One region of the Enterobacter sp. JH25 genome, then DNA from elsewhere that is predicted to be linked to it. Evidence: riboswitches for the same ligand, from Rfam matches in the RefSeq annotation. Region 1 holds a riboswitch; each other region holds the start of a gene.
The links. A riboswitch is a leader RNA that binds a small molecule or an ion and turns the genes downstream of it on or off. The one in region 1 is predicted to bind thiamine pyrophosphate.
Positions count from the first base shown of each region.

Region 2: linked by a shared signal. The riboswitch ahead of thiC (phosphomethylpyrimidine synthase ThiC) and the one ahead of thiM (hydroxyethylthiazole kinase) in region 1 are both predicted to bind thiamine pyrophosphate.
Region 3: linked by a shared signal. The riboswitch ahead of thiB (thiamine ABC transporter substrate binding subunit) and the one ahead of thiM (hydroxyethylthiazole kinase) in region 1 are both predicted to bind thiamine pyrophosphate.

Region 1 covers NZ_CP091319.1:2,958,786-2,963,210, forward strand. The annotation lists gene L2Y28_RS14175 (PfkB family carbohydrate kinase) at 1-480, shown strand, start outside; gene L2Y28_RS14180 (GntR family transcriptional regulator) at 454-1,200, opposite strand; gene thiD (bifunctional hydroxymethylpyrimidine kinase/phosphomethylpyrimidine kinase) at 1,242-2,042, opposite strand; gene thiM (hydroxyethylthiazole kinase) at 2,039-2,809, opposite strand; TPP riboswitch at 2,845-2,942, opposite strand; gene L2Y28_RS14195 (DUF4225 domain-containing protein) at 3,274-4,080, shown strand; gene L2Y28_RS14200 (hypothetical protein) at 4,077-4,391, opposite strand.
Region 2 covers NZ_CP091319.1:257,232-261,656, forward strand. The annotation lists gene thiC (phosphomethylpyrimidine synthase ThiC) at 1-1,733, opposite strand, end outside; TPP riboswitch at 1,812-1,921, opposite strand; gene L2Y28_RS01275 (Rsd/AlgQ family anti-sigma factor) at 1,976-2,473, opposite strand; gene nudC (NAD(+) diphosphatase) at 2,569-3,342, shown strand; gene hemE (uroporphyrinogen decarboxylase) at 3,381-4,425, shown strand, end outside.
Region 3 covers NZ_CP091319.1:727,800-732,224, reverse strand. The annotation lists gene sgrR (HTH-type transcriptional regulator SgrR) at 18-1,673, shown strand; TPP riboswitch at 1,710-1,810, shown strand; gene thiB (thiamine ABC transporter substrate binding subunit) at 1,842-2,825, shown strand; gene thiP (thiamine/thiamine pyrophosphate ABC transporter permease ThiP) at 2,801-4,411, shown strand; gene thiQ (thiamine ABC transporter ATP-binding protein ThiQ) at 4,395-4,425, shown strand, end outside.

The DNA of each region.
Region 1 (4,425 bases):
CTGACGGCCTGGGTGGAACGTCTTCAGGATGTGACGCTCTTTATCGATTTCGGTCCGCGCATCGCGGATATTCCCGACCCGCTGATGGCGCGGATTATGGCCCGTAAACCGGTTGTCTCGCTCAATCGGCAGGAGGCGGAACTTGCCGCCGAATGGCTTGGCGTGAACGTGGAACAGCTCGGCACTCAGTGGCAGCAACGGTTTGGCGCTGCGCTAATCGTACGCCATGATAAAGACGGGGCGGTCTGGTACAACGCTGACGCTTCCGGACACGTTCCGGCGTTTCCTGCTACCGTCGTCGATACCATCGGTGCCGGTGACAGCCATGCGGGAGGTACCCTTGCCGGGCTGGCTGCGGGATGGTCACTGCCAGAGTCGGTGCAGCTTGGCAATGCCGTGGCCGCCTGGGTAGTCAGCCATCGCGGTGGAGACTGCGCCCCCACGCGCGAGGCCCTACTCCTCGCACACAAAGACGTATAGGTCGCTGCGGCAGTAGCTGATGCTGTACTCAATTGGCCGCTGCTGTTGATCGAGCGCGACTTGCTTGATCACCAGCACCGGTATCTTATCGTCCATCTTGATATGCGCCTGAAACTCGCTGTCCGGCATCCGGGCGCTGACGCGGGAACGGGTGCGCTGCGGAAAGATATTCTGGCTGCGGAAGTAATCATAAAGCGAGACGCCAATGTCGTCCGGGTTGGGAATTAATCCTACCGGTACCCAGGACTCCTCTATCGATACCGCATCGTCATCCACGTAACGGATGCGCTTAAGCAAAAACACATCGCTTTCCGGCGCAAGGGAAAGATGGCGGGCGATCTCTTCCGGGCACTTCACGATGCGTTTATTGACCCACAGGGTGTTGGGCGTTTTGCCACGCAGCACCACCTGCTGAGAAAAGCCGCGCGCCTCTTTCAGCGAATATTCAAAGATATTGTTGATTTGCGTCCCGTATCCACGCGCGCGGGTAACGACGCCAGCCTCTTCCAGCGCCTGCATGGCTTTACGCACCGTAATACGCGACACTCCGGCCAGCTGGCTCAGATCGCGCTCGCCGGGCAAAATATTACCGTGCGCGAGCACACCGCTGCGCACCGCGTTCTTGACCGTTTCGGCAAATTTCAGATACAGCGGCGTGTTGTCCGGTGCGGCAATTCGTTCCTTGAGTTGAGCAATTAACCGGGTATGCGCTTGTTCCATCTCTGTTTTTCTCTGGCATGAGTTTCATGCCAGTATACGGCTTACCACCATGCATGAAAATGGTGAACCGGACCAATACCGTGACCCACTTCCAGAGAATCGGCTTTTGCCAGCGCGCCCGAGAGCCAGACCTTCGCCTCCTGCACCGTATCCGCCCATGCGGCGTGACGAGGACGCAGCGCCGCCAGCGCCGCCGAGAGCGTACAGCCCGTGCCGTGGGTGTTTTTGGTCTGGACACGTGGCGCGGTGAAACGTTGCGTGCCATCGTGGGTGAAAAGCCAGTCCGGGCTTTCTGCATCATCAAGATGGCCGCCTTTCATCAGCACCGCGCGACACCCCATCGCCAGCAGCGCATTCCCCTGCTCTTTCATCTCACGTTCGTTTTGCGCGTGTGGCGCATCCAGCAGCGCGGCGGCTTCAGGCAGGTTTGGCGTGATCAGCGCAACCTGCGGCAGCAGCTTTTTACGCAGGGTGTCGACAGCCGAGGCGGAGAGCAGCGGATCGCCGCTTTTGGCCAGCATCACGGTATCAAGCACCACGTTTTTTATCTGGTAGTGTTTGAGACGTTCAGCGACCGCTTCAACAATGTCCGCCTCTGCCAGCATGCCGATCTTGGTGGTGTCGATACGTACGTCGCTGAATACCGAATCCAGCTGCGCGGCGACAAAATCCGGGTCAATGCGATACACCGACTGTACGCCGCGCGTGTTTTGCGCAACCAGCGCGGTGATAACCGAGCACCCGTATGCGCCGAGCGCAGAGAAAGTTTTCAGGTCTGCCTGGATCCCCGCTCCGCCGCTGGGATCGGTACCCGCAATAGTCAGGGCATTAATGCGCGTCATACCTGTTCCTCCAGCGCGTAAAGCGCGTCCAGAAACGCGGAGACAAAGCTGCCGGGCCCCCGGCTTTGAGTCAGGGCAACTGACCCTGCGCGCTTCATAAAGCCGCAGGCTGCCGCCGCGTTATCAAGCCTGTCGCCAGGCAGCGAGCAGCAGGCGGCGACGACCGCCGAGAGCGCACAGCCAGTTCCTACCACGCGGGTCATCAGCGGGTCGCCGCCCGCGACCGTACGGGTTCGCTGGCCGTCGGTGATGTGATCCACTTCCCCTGTGACGACTACAACGGCGTGGGTCTGGCGGGCAAGCACCTGCGCAGCGGTCAACGCGCTCGCTGCCGTATCGGTGGAATCGACCCCACGTCCGCCCGCACTCATTCCGGCAAGGGCGAGGATTTCGGAGGCGTTGCCACGAATGGCCGCAGGTTTAAGGGATAATATTTGCTGGCAAAAACGGGTGCGGAACGCCAGCGCGCCAACCGCGACGGGGTCCAGAACCCAGGGTGTGCCCGCGGCTACCGCGCTCTCAATAGCCCGACGCATCGACTGGGCGCGCGGCGCGGTGAGCGTGCCAACGTTGACGAGCAGGGCATCGGCAAGCGCGGCAAACTGTTCCGCTTCCTCGGCTTCGATCACCATTGCCGGGGAAGCACCGAGCGCGAGCAGAACGTTGGCGGTGAAGGTCTGCACGACATCGTTGGTCATACAGTGCGTGAGCGGGGAACGGGTTCGGAATTGATGTAAAACGTGTGAGTCGAGCAGGTCAGGCTGCATGGTTTCGCTCCTGCCGTGCGGAAAGAAGCGATGACCGGGTAGGCATCTGACTTCCCTACGCTGGCATTATCCAGATCAGGTAATACGGGTATTTCTCAGCCTTCAACGAAGAAGGGCACCCCGAGTCAAATAAAACAAAATCAAAATCTTGCGATTAATGCTCCTCATTAATCCCTGGTCAGGATAGTAATGCCAGCGGGAAGACTTGTAAACGGCGAAAGCGGCCCTTTAGAGCCGTGAGTGACAGGATGAGTGACAGTTTGTGTGACACAAGTATCCATCCCTTTCTTAGACTCAAGCCGTCTCGAGTATAAGAATATGCAGGTACACTGAGGATCGCAGGAAGTGCAGCCCCGGTATTACTGACTAATGCTATTTGCCACTATTACGGAATACCGGTTTAAGGTACAAAAAAGCCGGGATGCACGTAAAATGACCAGACACATTTTGGGAAGGAGTCTTCAATGGATATCGCGCTGCTCGACAGGGGCTGGAACAGAACATGGTCAGATACAATGGTGAATCTGGAAGCCCGTAAACTCGTCGAAACAGCAAACCGGCTGTCAGCATTCTATTTGCAAAATGGTCTTACACGTATCAAGTTTGTCGAAGAGATAAGGCAGGTCGTAGAGAAAGAATTTGAAACTGCACGACGGGCCAAAACCGATGAAGAATGCATTGCATGCATCAAAAATCTGCGTGCCGAAAGAGATAATCTACAAGAACAAGAACGCCTGTTAAGAACCAGAGCCGCGCAACTTTATGCAAAGGTCGAGTTTGTCAGGGAAAATAACAAGATAGTCGGGTATGTGATTTCGGCTGTGAATGTGGTGCTTTCAGGGATGGTTTTCTACGGCGGAATGATCATGATCTCGACGATGACCCCTATTGGAGTCCTCGCTGGTGCACTCTTAGTTGCAGATGGCGCTAACGGTATAACTAAAGAAGTGAATAAATTTTTATCTGAAGGACAATCTAACTCTGAAGGTGTGGTCGCTGACAAAGTGATTAATATTGCTCAGTTTATGGGGTTTAAGGCTGAATCTGGTCTGGCTTTTTATAACACTCTAACACTAAGCGCAAACATCTACAGCATTGTTGGATTAGCGCGAAAAGCAGGTGCCTGGCGATTGTTCCGTTGGCTTCCCCACGATTACTACCGTCAAGTCAACACAATGAGCCGCCCCAAGTTAACTATGAAAATAGTAGGCTACGGTATCAAGGCTAAGGTTATTTTTGACCTGCTTTCCACCGAATCACCGAATCATTAGCCCCTGTATTTTCTCCAGAACCGCCAGGATTTGTAAGAAAGGACTGGCGGTTGAACAAAAACAGCAATCAGCATTGCTATGAATAAACCGATCCCGGTTGATATGACGTATTCTATTTCATTTGAAATAATTACCCAGATAAACATTGCTGTGAAAGCGCAAAAGATCCAAAGAACTATCCTGAATCGATTAGCTAGATCCTGAATCGCCTCTCCCAACGTGCCGCCATAGCTTTCAACGTTGTTTTTTATCTTCTGTACATCAGACTGAGTAAAGCCAGAACGTAGTAAGGCGTCTTCTGTAACATCCATATTATCTCTCAGCATTTCTTAACTGGCGATGGTA
Region 2 (4,425 bases), 2.0 Mb from region 1:
GCGACTTTGCCCGATTCCTGCGGCAGGGTTTCGTCGTGGTAGGCGCGGGCGGTGAACGGATCCAGCGCCAGGTTGAACTGGTCTTCCCAGCGGAATTCAAAGCGCGCTTTGGACATGGCGTTGTCGCGAATTTGCGCGCCCGGATGGCCTTTCGCCAGATCCGCCGCGTGGGCGGCAATCTTGTAGGTGATCAGCCCCTGCTTCACGTCCTCTTTGTTTGGCAGCCCGAGGTGCTCTTTCGGCGTCACGTAGCAGAGCATGGCGCAGCCGAACCAGCCGATCATCGCCGCGCCGATCCCGGAAGTGAAGTGGTCATAGCCCGGCGCAATATCGGTGGTCAACGGCCCCAGGGTGTAGAACGGTGCTTCGTGGCAGTGCTCCAGCTCCTCGGTCATGTTGCGGCGGATCATCTGCATCGGTACATGGCCCGGGCCTTCAATCATCACCTGCACATCGTACTCCCAGGCGATTTTGGTCAGCTCGCCCAGCGTGTGCAGCTCGGCAAACTGCGCCTCGTCGTTCGCGTCACGGATGGAGCCAGGACGCAGGCCGTCGCCCAGCGACAGAGAAACGTCATAAGCGGCGCAGATCTCGCAGATTTCGCGGAAGTGCTCGTAGAGGAAGTTTTCCTGATGATGGGAAAGGCACCATTTCGCCATAATCGAACCGCCGCGTGAGACGATACCGGTCAGACGTTTCGCCGTCATCGGCACGTAGCGCAGCAGCACGCCCGCGTGAATGGTGAAGTAGTCCACGCCCTGTTCCGCCTGCTCCAGCAGCGTGTCGCGGAACGCTTCCCAGGTGAGGTTTTCGGCGATACCGTTTACCTTCTCCAGCGCCTGATAAATCGGGACGGTGCCAATCGGCACCGGGCTGTTACGCAGGATCCATTCGCGGGTTTCGTGAATGTAACGGCCGGTGGAGAGGTCCATCACCGTGTCCGCGCCCCAGCGCGTTGACCAGACCAGCTTTTCCACCTCTTCTTCGATGGAAGAGGTGACGGCAGAGTTGCCGATGTTGGCGTTGACCTTCACCAGGAAGTTGCGGCCGATAATCATCGGCTCGGATTCCGGGTGGTTGATGTTGGCGGGAATAATCGCGCGCCCGGCGGCTACTTCATCACGCACGAATTCCGGCGTGATGTTCTCCGGCAGGCGAGCGCCAAACCCTTCACCCGGATGCTGGTGGCGCAGCACTTCGCTGCGAATGCGCTCGCGGCCCATGTTTTCGCGGATGGCGATGAACTCCATCTCCGGCGTGACGATACCCTGTCGCGCGTAGTGCAACTGGGTTACGCATTTGCCCGCTTTAGCGCGTTTTGGCGTCAGCAGGCCAGTAAAGCGCAGCTCATCCAGACCGTCGTCGGCCAGGCGCGCGTTGGTGTACGCCGAGCTGCGCACGCTCAGTTCTTCGCAGTCGTTACGGGCATCAATCCACGGCTGGCGAAGCTTTGCCAGACCCTGCTGCACGTTGATAGCAACATCAGGATCGCCGTACGGGCCGGAGGTGTCATACACCGGCACGGCTTCGTTGTCTTCAAACTGCGGGTGCTCTTTGCTGCCGCCGATATGCGTCGGGCTGAGCTGGATTTCGCGCATCGGCACGCGGATATCGGCCTGTGAACCGGTGATGTAGATGCGCGTTGAGTTCGGGAAAGCGGTGCCTTCCAGGGTGTCGATGAAGCGTTGTGCGTGTTCGCGCTGTTCGCGGCGGGTCAGTTTTGTTGTAGACATAGCTCATTCCAGATGTGAAGGACATGGCTTGTCAGACGACGGATGAAGCAAGAGAAGATCGCCCGAAGGCGATACAACAGCAGTGTGACTCTTGTTCCCTTCGCAGGTATTAACCTGATCAGGTTCCGCGGATCCCGAATTAACGGTCTCAGCCCGTGCTTTCACACTGGGCACTCCGACAAGAAAAATCCCCCTCCGCAGAGGGGCGAATGGTTGTAAATTACTCGTTAACGATTAAGAACTCAAGCAGGGCGCGCAACGTTATCGCTGGAGCTGATAGTCAGGTTGTTGTCCAGCACGAGGGCGATGAGCTTGTCTTCCAGCGTGAATCGCTCTTCCAGTGCTTCGCCAAGGTCGGAAAGCGCCTGCTGAAACTCAAGATAGTTATCGTGATCGATAGCGTTCTCCAGCGTGGAATCGTAGTAGTCCATGATCTGCTGGGTGTTGGCTTCAAGCAACGGACAGAGTTTACTGGCCGCTAAATACGGCGTTGTCCCTTCCATTTCGCGGATAATGCGTTCATAAAGGTTGAAATGGCCGTCGGAGAGGTAGTCGACCAGGCTCTGACAAAAGTCGTCCAGCGCTTTTTCATTGAGTCGCATAAAGGATTCTTTGCCAGGCTTAAGACCAACCAGATTGTAATACGCCACAAGGAGATGCTTGCGCACATGTAGCCAGCGATCCACCAGGGTGTTACTTCCTCCAACGCGCTCAGTCAGGCTTTCCAGCTGGTTTAACATGGTCGACTCCATAAGGTTTAAAATGGGATCTGCTTATCCAAAATGTAACCACAATGCTAACAACATGTCAGTGAAGCGAAGGTAGTGCAATAGATATGGATCGTATTATTGAAAAATCAGATCTGGGTTGGTGGATCGTCAGCCACGAACAAAAATTATGGCTACCCTCAGGAGAGTTGCCCTACGGTGCCGCGGAAACGTTCGATCTGGTGGGCCAGTCCGCGCTGAAGATCGGCGAGTGGCAGGGCGATCCCGTGTGGTTGATCCAACAGGCGCGCCGTCAGGATATGGGATCCGTACGTCAGGTGCTGGATCTGGACGTCGGCCTGTTCCAGCTGGCGGGGCGCGGCGTACAGCTGGCGGAGTTTTACCGCTCGCACAAATACTGCGGTTACTGCGGCCACACCATGCACCCGAGCAAAACCGAATGGGCGCTGCTCTGCGGCCACTGCCGTGAACGTTACTACCCGCAAATCGCACCGTGCATCATTGTCGCCATCCGCCGTGATGATTCCATCCTGCTGGCGCAGCATACCCGCCATCGCAACGGCATTCACACCGTCCTCGCCGGGTTCGTGGAAGTCGGCGAAACGCTGGAACAGGCGGTGGCGCGCGAGGTGATGGAGGAGAGCGGCATTAAGGTGAAAAACCTGCGCTATGTGACGTCGCAGCCGTGGCCGTTCCCGATGTCCCTGATGACCGCGTTTATGGCGGAATACGACAGCGGCGAGATTGTTATCGATCAGAAAGAGCTGCTGGAGGCGAACTGGTATCGCTACGACGATTTACCGCTGCTGCCCCCGCCGGGAACGGTGGCGCGTCGCCTGATAGAAGATACCGTGGCAATGTGTCGGGCCGAGTATGAGTAGTGTTACACTGACGGACTGACGCAATAAGGAACTGCAAAATGACCGAACTGAAGAACGATCGTTATCTGCGTGCGCTGCTGCGCCAGCCCGTTGATGTCACCCCGGTGTGGATGATGCGCCAGGCGGGACGCTATCTGCCTGAGTACAAAGCCACGCGTGCGCAGGCGGGCGATTTTATGTCGCTGTGCAAAAACGCCGAGCTGGCCTGTGAGGTGACGCTCCAGCCGCTGCGCCGCTTCCCGCTCGATGCCGCCATTCTTTTTTCGGACATTCTTACCATTCCGGACGCGATGGGCCTTGGGCTCTATTTCGAAACCGGCGAGGGGCCGCGTTTTACCTCACCGATCAAAAACAAAGCCGACGTTGATAAGCTGCCGATCCCCGATCCGGAAGGCGAGCTGGGCTATGTGATGAACGCCGTGCGCACCATCCGCCGCGAGCTCAAAGGCGACGTGCCGCTGATTGGCTTCTCCGGTAGTCCGTGGACGCTGGCAACCTACATGGTGGAAGGTGGCAGCAGCAAAGCCTTTACCGTCATCAAAAAGATGATGTACGCAGAGCCGCAGGCCCTGCATGCCCTGCTCGACAAGCTGGCGAAGAGCGTCACGCTCTATCTCAACGCGCAGATTAAAGCGGGCGCGCAGTCGGTGATGATTTTCGACACCTGGGGCGGCGTGCTGACCGGGCGTGATTATCAGCAGTTCTCCCTGTACTACATGCACAAAATTGTCGATGGTCTGCTGCGTGAAAACGAAGGCCGTCGCGTGCCGGTAACGCTGTTTACGAAAGGCGGCGGTCAGTGGCTTGAAGCGATGGCGGCCACCGGCTGTGATGCGCTGGGCCTCGACTGGACCACTGATATTGCCGATGCGCGTCGTCGCGTGGGGGATAAAGTGGCGCTCCAGGGCAACATGGACCCTTCCATGCTCTATGCGCAGCCTGCCCGTATCGAAGAAGAAGTGTCGACTATACTGTCTGGTTTCGGCCAGGGCGAAGGCCACGTCTTCAACCTCGGTCACGGTATTCATCAGGATGTACCGCCAGAACACGCTGGCGTATTTGTGGAGGCGGTGCATCGGCTTT
Region 3 (4,425 bases), 2.2 Mb from region 1:
TCAGGAGTTCCTCTTTTATGCCTTCTGGTCGTCTGCAACAACAATTTATCCGCCTCTGGCAGTGCTGCGAGGGGCAATCGCAGGAGACCACGCTGAACGAGCTGGCTGAGCTCCTCAACTGCTCCCGGCGTCATATGCGTACCCTCCTTAACACCATGCAGCAGCAGGGCTGGCTAAACTGGGAGGCCGAAGCCGGACGCGGTAAGCGCTCGCGCCTGACTTTCCTCTATACCGGCCTGGCGTTGCAGCAACAGCGGGCGGAGGATCTGCTGGAGCAAGACCGCATCGATCAGCTGGTCCAGCTGGTGGGCGACAAAGCCGCCGTGCGCCAGATGCTGGTCTCGCATCTGGGACGCAGCTTTCGTCAGGGACGCCACATTCTGCGAGTGCTTTACTATCGCCCAATGAAAAATCTGTTGCCCGGTACGGCGTTACGTCGCTCTGAAACCCACATGGCCCGGCAGATTTTTAGCGGCCTGACGCGGATAAATGAGGAAAACGGGGAACTGGAAGCGGATATTGCCCATCACTGGCAACAGGTGTCTCCGTTGCACTGGCGCTTCTTTTTACGTCCCGGCATTCATTTCCACCATGGACGCGAGCTGGAGATGCGCGACGTTATCGACTCCTTAGAACGCGCCCGCACGCTGCCGCTCTACTCGCATATCGCGCGGATCCACTCCCCAACGGCATGGACGCTGGATATTGAGCTATCGCAGCCGGACAAATGGCTTCCGTGGCTTCTGGGCTACGTGCCCTCGATGATCCTGCCTGCCGAGTGGCGATCCCTGAACAATTTTTCCAGCCAGCCGATTGGTACGGGCCCCTACTCCGTTTCACGGAACAACAGTAATCAGCTGAAGATCCGCGCCTTTGATGATTACTTTGGCTATAGGGCGCTGATCGACGAAGTCAACGTCTGGGTACTGCCGGATCTCAACGAAGAGCTGAGCGCAGGCCTGACGCTGGAAGGGCCAACAGCCGGTGAAAAGGCGTTCGAAAGCCGCCTGGAGGAGGGCTGCTACTACCTGCTCTTCGATAGCCGCAGCCATCGCGGGGCGAATCACGACGTACGCAGGTGGATCAGCCATGTTCTGGCGCCCGCTAACCTGATTTATCACGCAGAGGAGCAATACCAGACCTGGTGGTTCCCGGCCTATGGCCTGCTTCCGCGCTGGCACCATGCGCAGCCAGTACGCAGTGAAAAACCTGCCGGACTGGAGACCATCACCCTCAGCTACTATCGCGATCACATTGAACACCGGTTTATCGCAAGGATCATGAGTAAGCTGCTGGCAGCCGAGGGCGTGACGCTGGCGATACAGGAAGTGGACTATGATGAATGGCACCGTGGAGATGTTATCAGCGATATCTGGCTCAACAGTGCGAACTTCACGCTGCCGCTTGATTTTTCGCTCTTCTCTCACCTGTATGAAGTGCCCCTGATTCAGCACTGTATCAATCGGGACTGGCAGCGAGACGCCGCACGGTGGCGGGCAGGAGAAATGGATCTGGCCGCCTGGTGTCAGGAGCTGCTGGCCGGGCAGACGATCGTACCGCTGATTCACCACTGGCTGCTGATCCAGGGTCAGCGCAGCATGCGCGGCCTGCGAATGAATACCCTGGGCTGGTTTGATTTTAAATCCGCGTGGTTTGCGCCGCCGGAGCCATAACGCTTTCGTAATATTCACCAAATCATTACAATAGCGCCGTTCTCAACGGGGTGCTGCATCACTGATGTGCGCTGAGATAATACCCGTCGAACCTGATCCGGATAACGCCGGCGAAGGGATTTGAGGCTGTCTCTCAAAATCCTTTGCCACTCAACCCTGAGGTGCAAAGTGTTAAAAAACGTTCTTCCTCTGCTGGCGCTGTTTGCGCTGCCTGTTTTTGCTAAGCCTGTCCTGACGGTCTACACCTACGACTCCTTCTCCGCCGACTGGGGCCCCGGCCCGGCGGTGAAAAAAGCCTTTGAAGCCGACTGCAACTGCGAGCTGAAATTCGTGGCACTGGAAGATGGTGTCTCTCTGCTTAACCGGCTGCGTATGGAAGGCAAAAACAGCAAAGCCGACGTGGTGCTCGGGCTGGATAACAACCTGCTGCAAGCCGCCACTCAAACCAGACTGTTCGCCAAAAGCGGCGTGGCGGCAGATGCCGTCAACGTGCCGGGCGGCTGGAAAAACGACACCTTCGTTCCCTTTGATTACGGTTACTTTGCGTTTGTCTACGATAAAAACAAGCTGAAGAATCCGCCCAAAAGCCTGAAAGAGCTGGTCGAAAGCGATCAGAAGTGGCGCGTGATTTATGAAGATCCGCGCACCAGCACGCCGGGTCTGGGGCTGCTGTTGTGGATGCAGAAAGTCTATGGCGACAAAACGCCTGAGGCGTGGCAGAAACTGGCTGCGAAAACCGTTACCGTCACCAAAGGCTGGAGCGAAGCCTACGGCCTGTTCCTGAAAGGCGAAAGCGACCTTGTGCTGAGCTACACGACTTCTCCGGCCTACCACATTATCGCCGAGAAGAAAGACAACTACGCTGCCGCGAACTTTGCTGAAGGGCATTATTTGCAGGTGGAAGTGGCCGCCCGCACCGCCGCGAGCAAACAGCCGGAGCTCGCCGAGAAATTCCTGAAGTTTATGGTTTCACCGGCATTCCAGAATGCTATTCCGACAGGAAACTGGATGTACCCGGTCACTGATGTTGCGCTGCCGGCAGGTTTTGAGCAGCTGAACAAACCGCAAACCTCCCTGGAATTTACGCCGCAGCAGGTTGCCACCCAGCGCGCCGCATGGATAAGTGAATGGCAACGCGCCGTCAGCCGCTGATCCCCGGCTGGTTAGTTCCCGGGCTGCTCGCCGCTATACTGATGGTGGTCGTCAGCCTGGGTGCATTCCTTGCGCTGTGGTTTAACGCGCCAGAGAGCGATCTGCTTGCCCTCTGGCACGACAGCTATCTCTGGCACGTCATCCGTTTCTCCTTCTGGCAGGCGTTTCTTTCCGCGCTGCTGTCGACGCTCCCGGCCATTTTCCTCGCGCGCGCCCTCTATCGCAGACGTTTCCCCGGCAGGCTTGCCCTGCTGCGGCTGTGCGCGATGACGCTGATCCTGCCCGTGCTGGTGGCGGTGTTCGGCATTCTGAGCGTCTATGGTCGGCAGGGATGGCTGGCATTCCTTTTCAACCTGCTTGGTCTGGAATGGACCTTCTCGCCATACGGCCTGAAAGGCATTCTGCTGGCGCATATTTTTTTCAATATGCCGATGGCCACGCGCCTCTTTTTACAGGCGCTGGAAAACATTCCCGGTGAGCAGCGTCAGATTGCCGCCCAGCTTGGCATGCGCGGCTGGTCGTTCTTCCGCTTTGTCGAATGGCCGTGGCTGCGACGCCAGATTGCCCCGGTTGCCGCGCTAATCTTTATGCTCTGCTTCGCCAGCTTCGCGACCGTACTTTCTCTCGGCGGCGGGCCGCAGGCCACCACCATTGAGCTGGCGATCTATCAGGCTTTAAGTTACGACTACGATCCGGGCCGCGCCGCGCTGCTGGCGATCGTGCAGATGGTATGCTGTCTGGCACTGGTGTTACTCAGCCAGAGGCTAAGCAAAACGATCCCCGCAGGAAGCAATAACATGACAGGCTGGCGCGATCCGCAGGACAGCCTGTATAGCCGCGTCGCGGATTTTATGCTGATCGCACTGGCACTCCTGCTTTTGCTGCCCCCGCTGCTGGCCGTTATCGTTGATGGACTGAATCGCAATGTGTTGTCGGTACTGCAACAACCTGTCCTGTGGCAAGCGACGTGGACCTCCTTGCGCATTGCGCTGGCAGCCGGGCTACTGTGCGTGATTCTGACCATGATGCTGCTCTGGAGCAGCCGCGAGCTGTACGCGCGTCATGCCCGTAAAGCCGGACACGCGCTGGAACTGACGGGTATGCTGATCCTGGCGATGCCGGGCATTGTGCTGGCGACCGGATTCTTTTTACTGTTCAACAGCACCATCGGCCTGCCGGAAAGCGCCGACGGCATCGTCATTTTTACCAACGCACTGATGGCCATCCCTTACGCGCTCAAGGTACTGGAAAACCCGATGCGCGACGTCAACAGCCGCTACAGCTTGCTGTGTCAGTCGCTGGGCATGCAGGGCTGGCAGCGCCTGAAGGTGGTAGAATTGCGCGCACTGAAACGTCCGCTCGCCCAGGCGCTGGCGTTTGCCTGCGTGCTGTCGATTGGCGATTTTGGCGTAGTGGCGCTCTTCGGCAACGAGGATTTCCGCACGCTGCCGTTCTGGCTTTATCAGCAAATTGGCTCTTACCGTAGCCAGGACGGCGCCGTCACGGCGCTGCTCCTGTTGCTGCTGTGCTTTGCGTTATTTACCGTTATCGAAAAACTTCCGGGGCGTGATGTTAAAACTGACTGATGTAACCTGGCTTT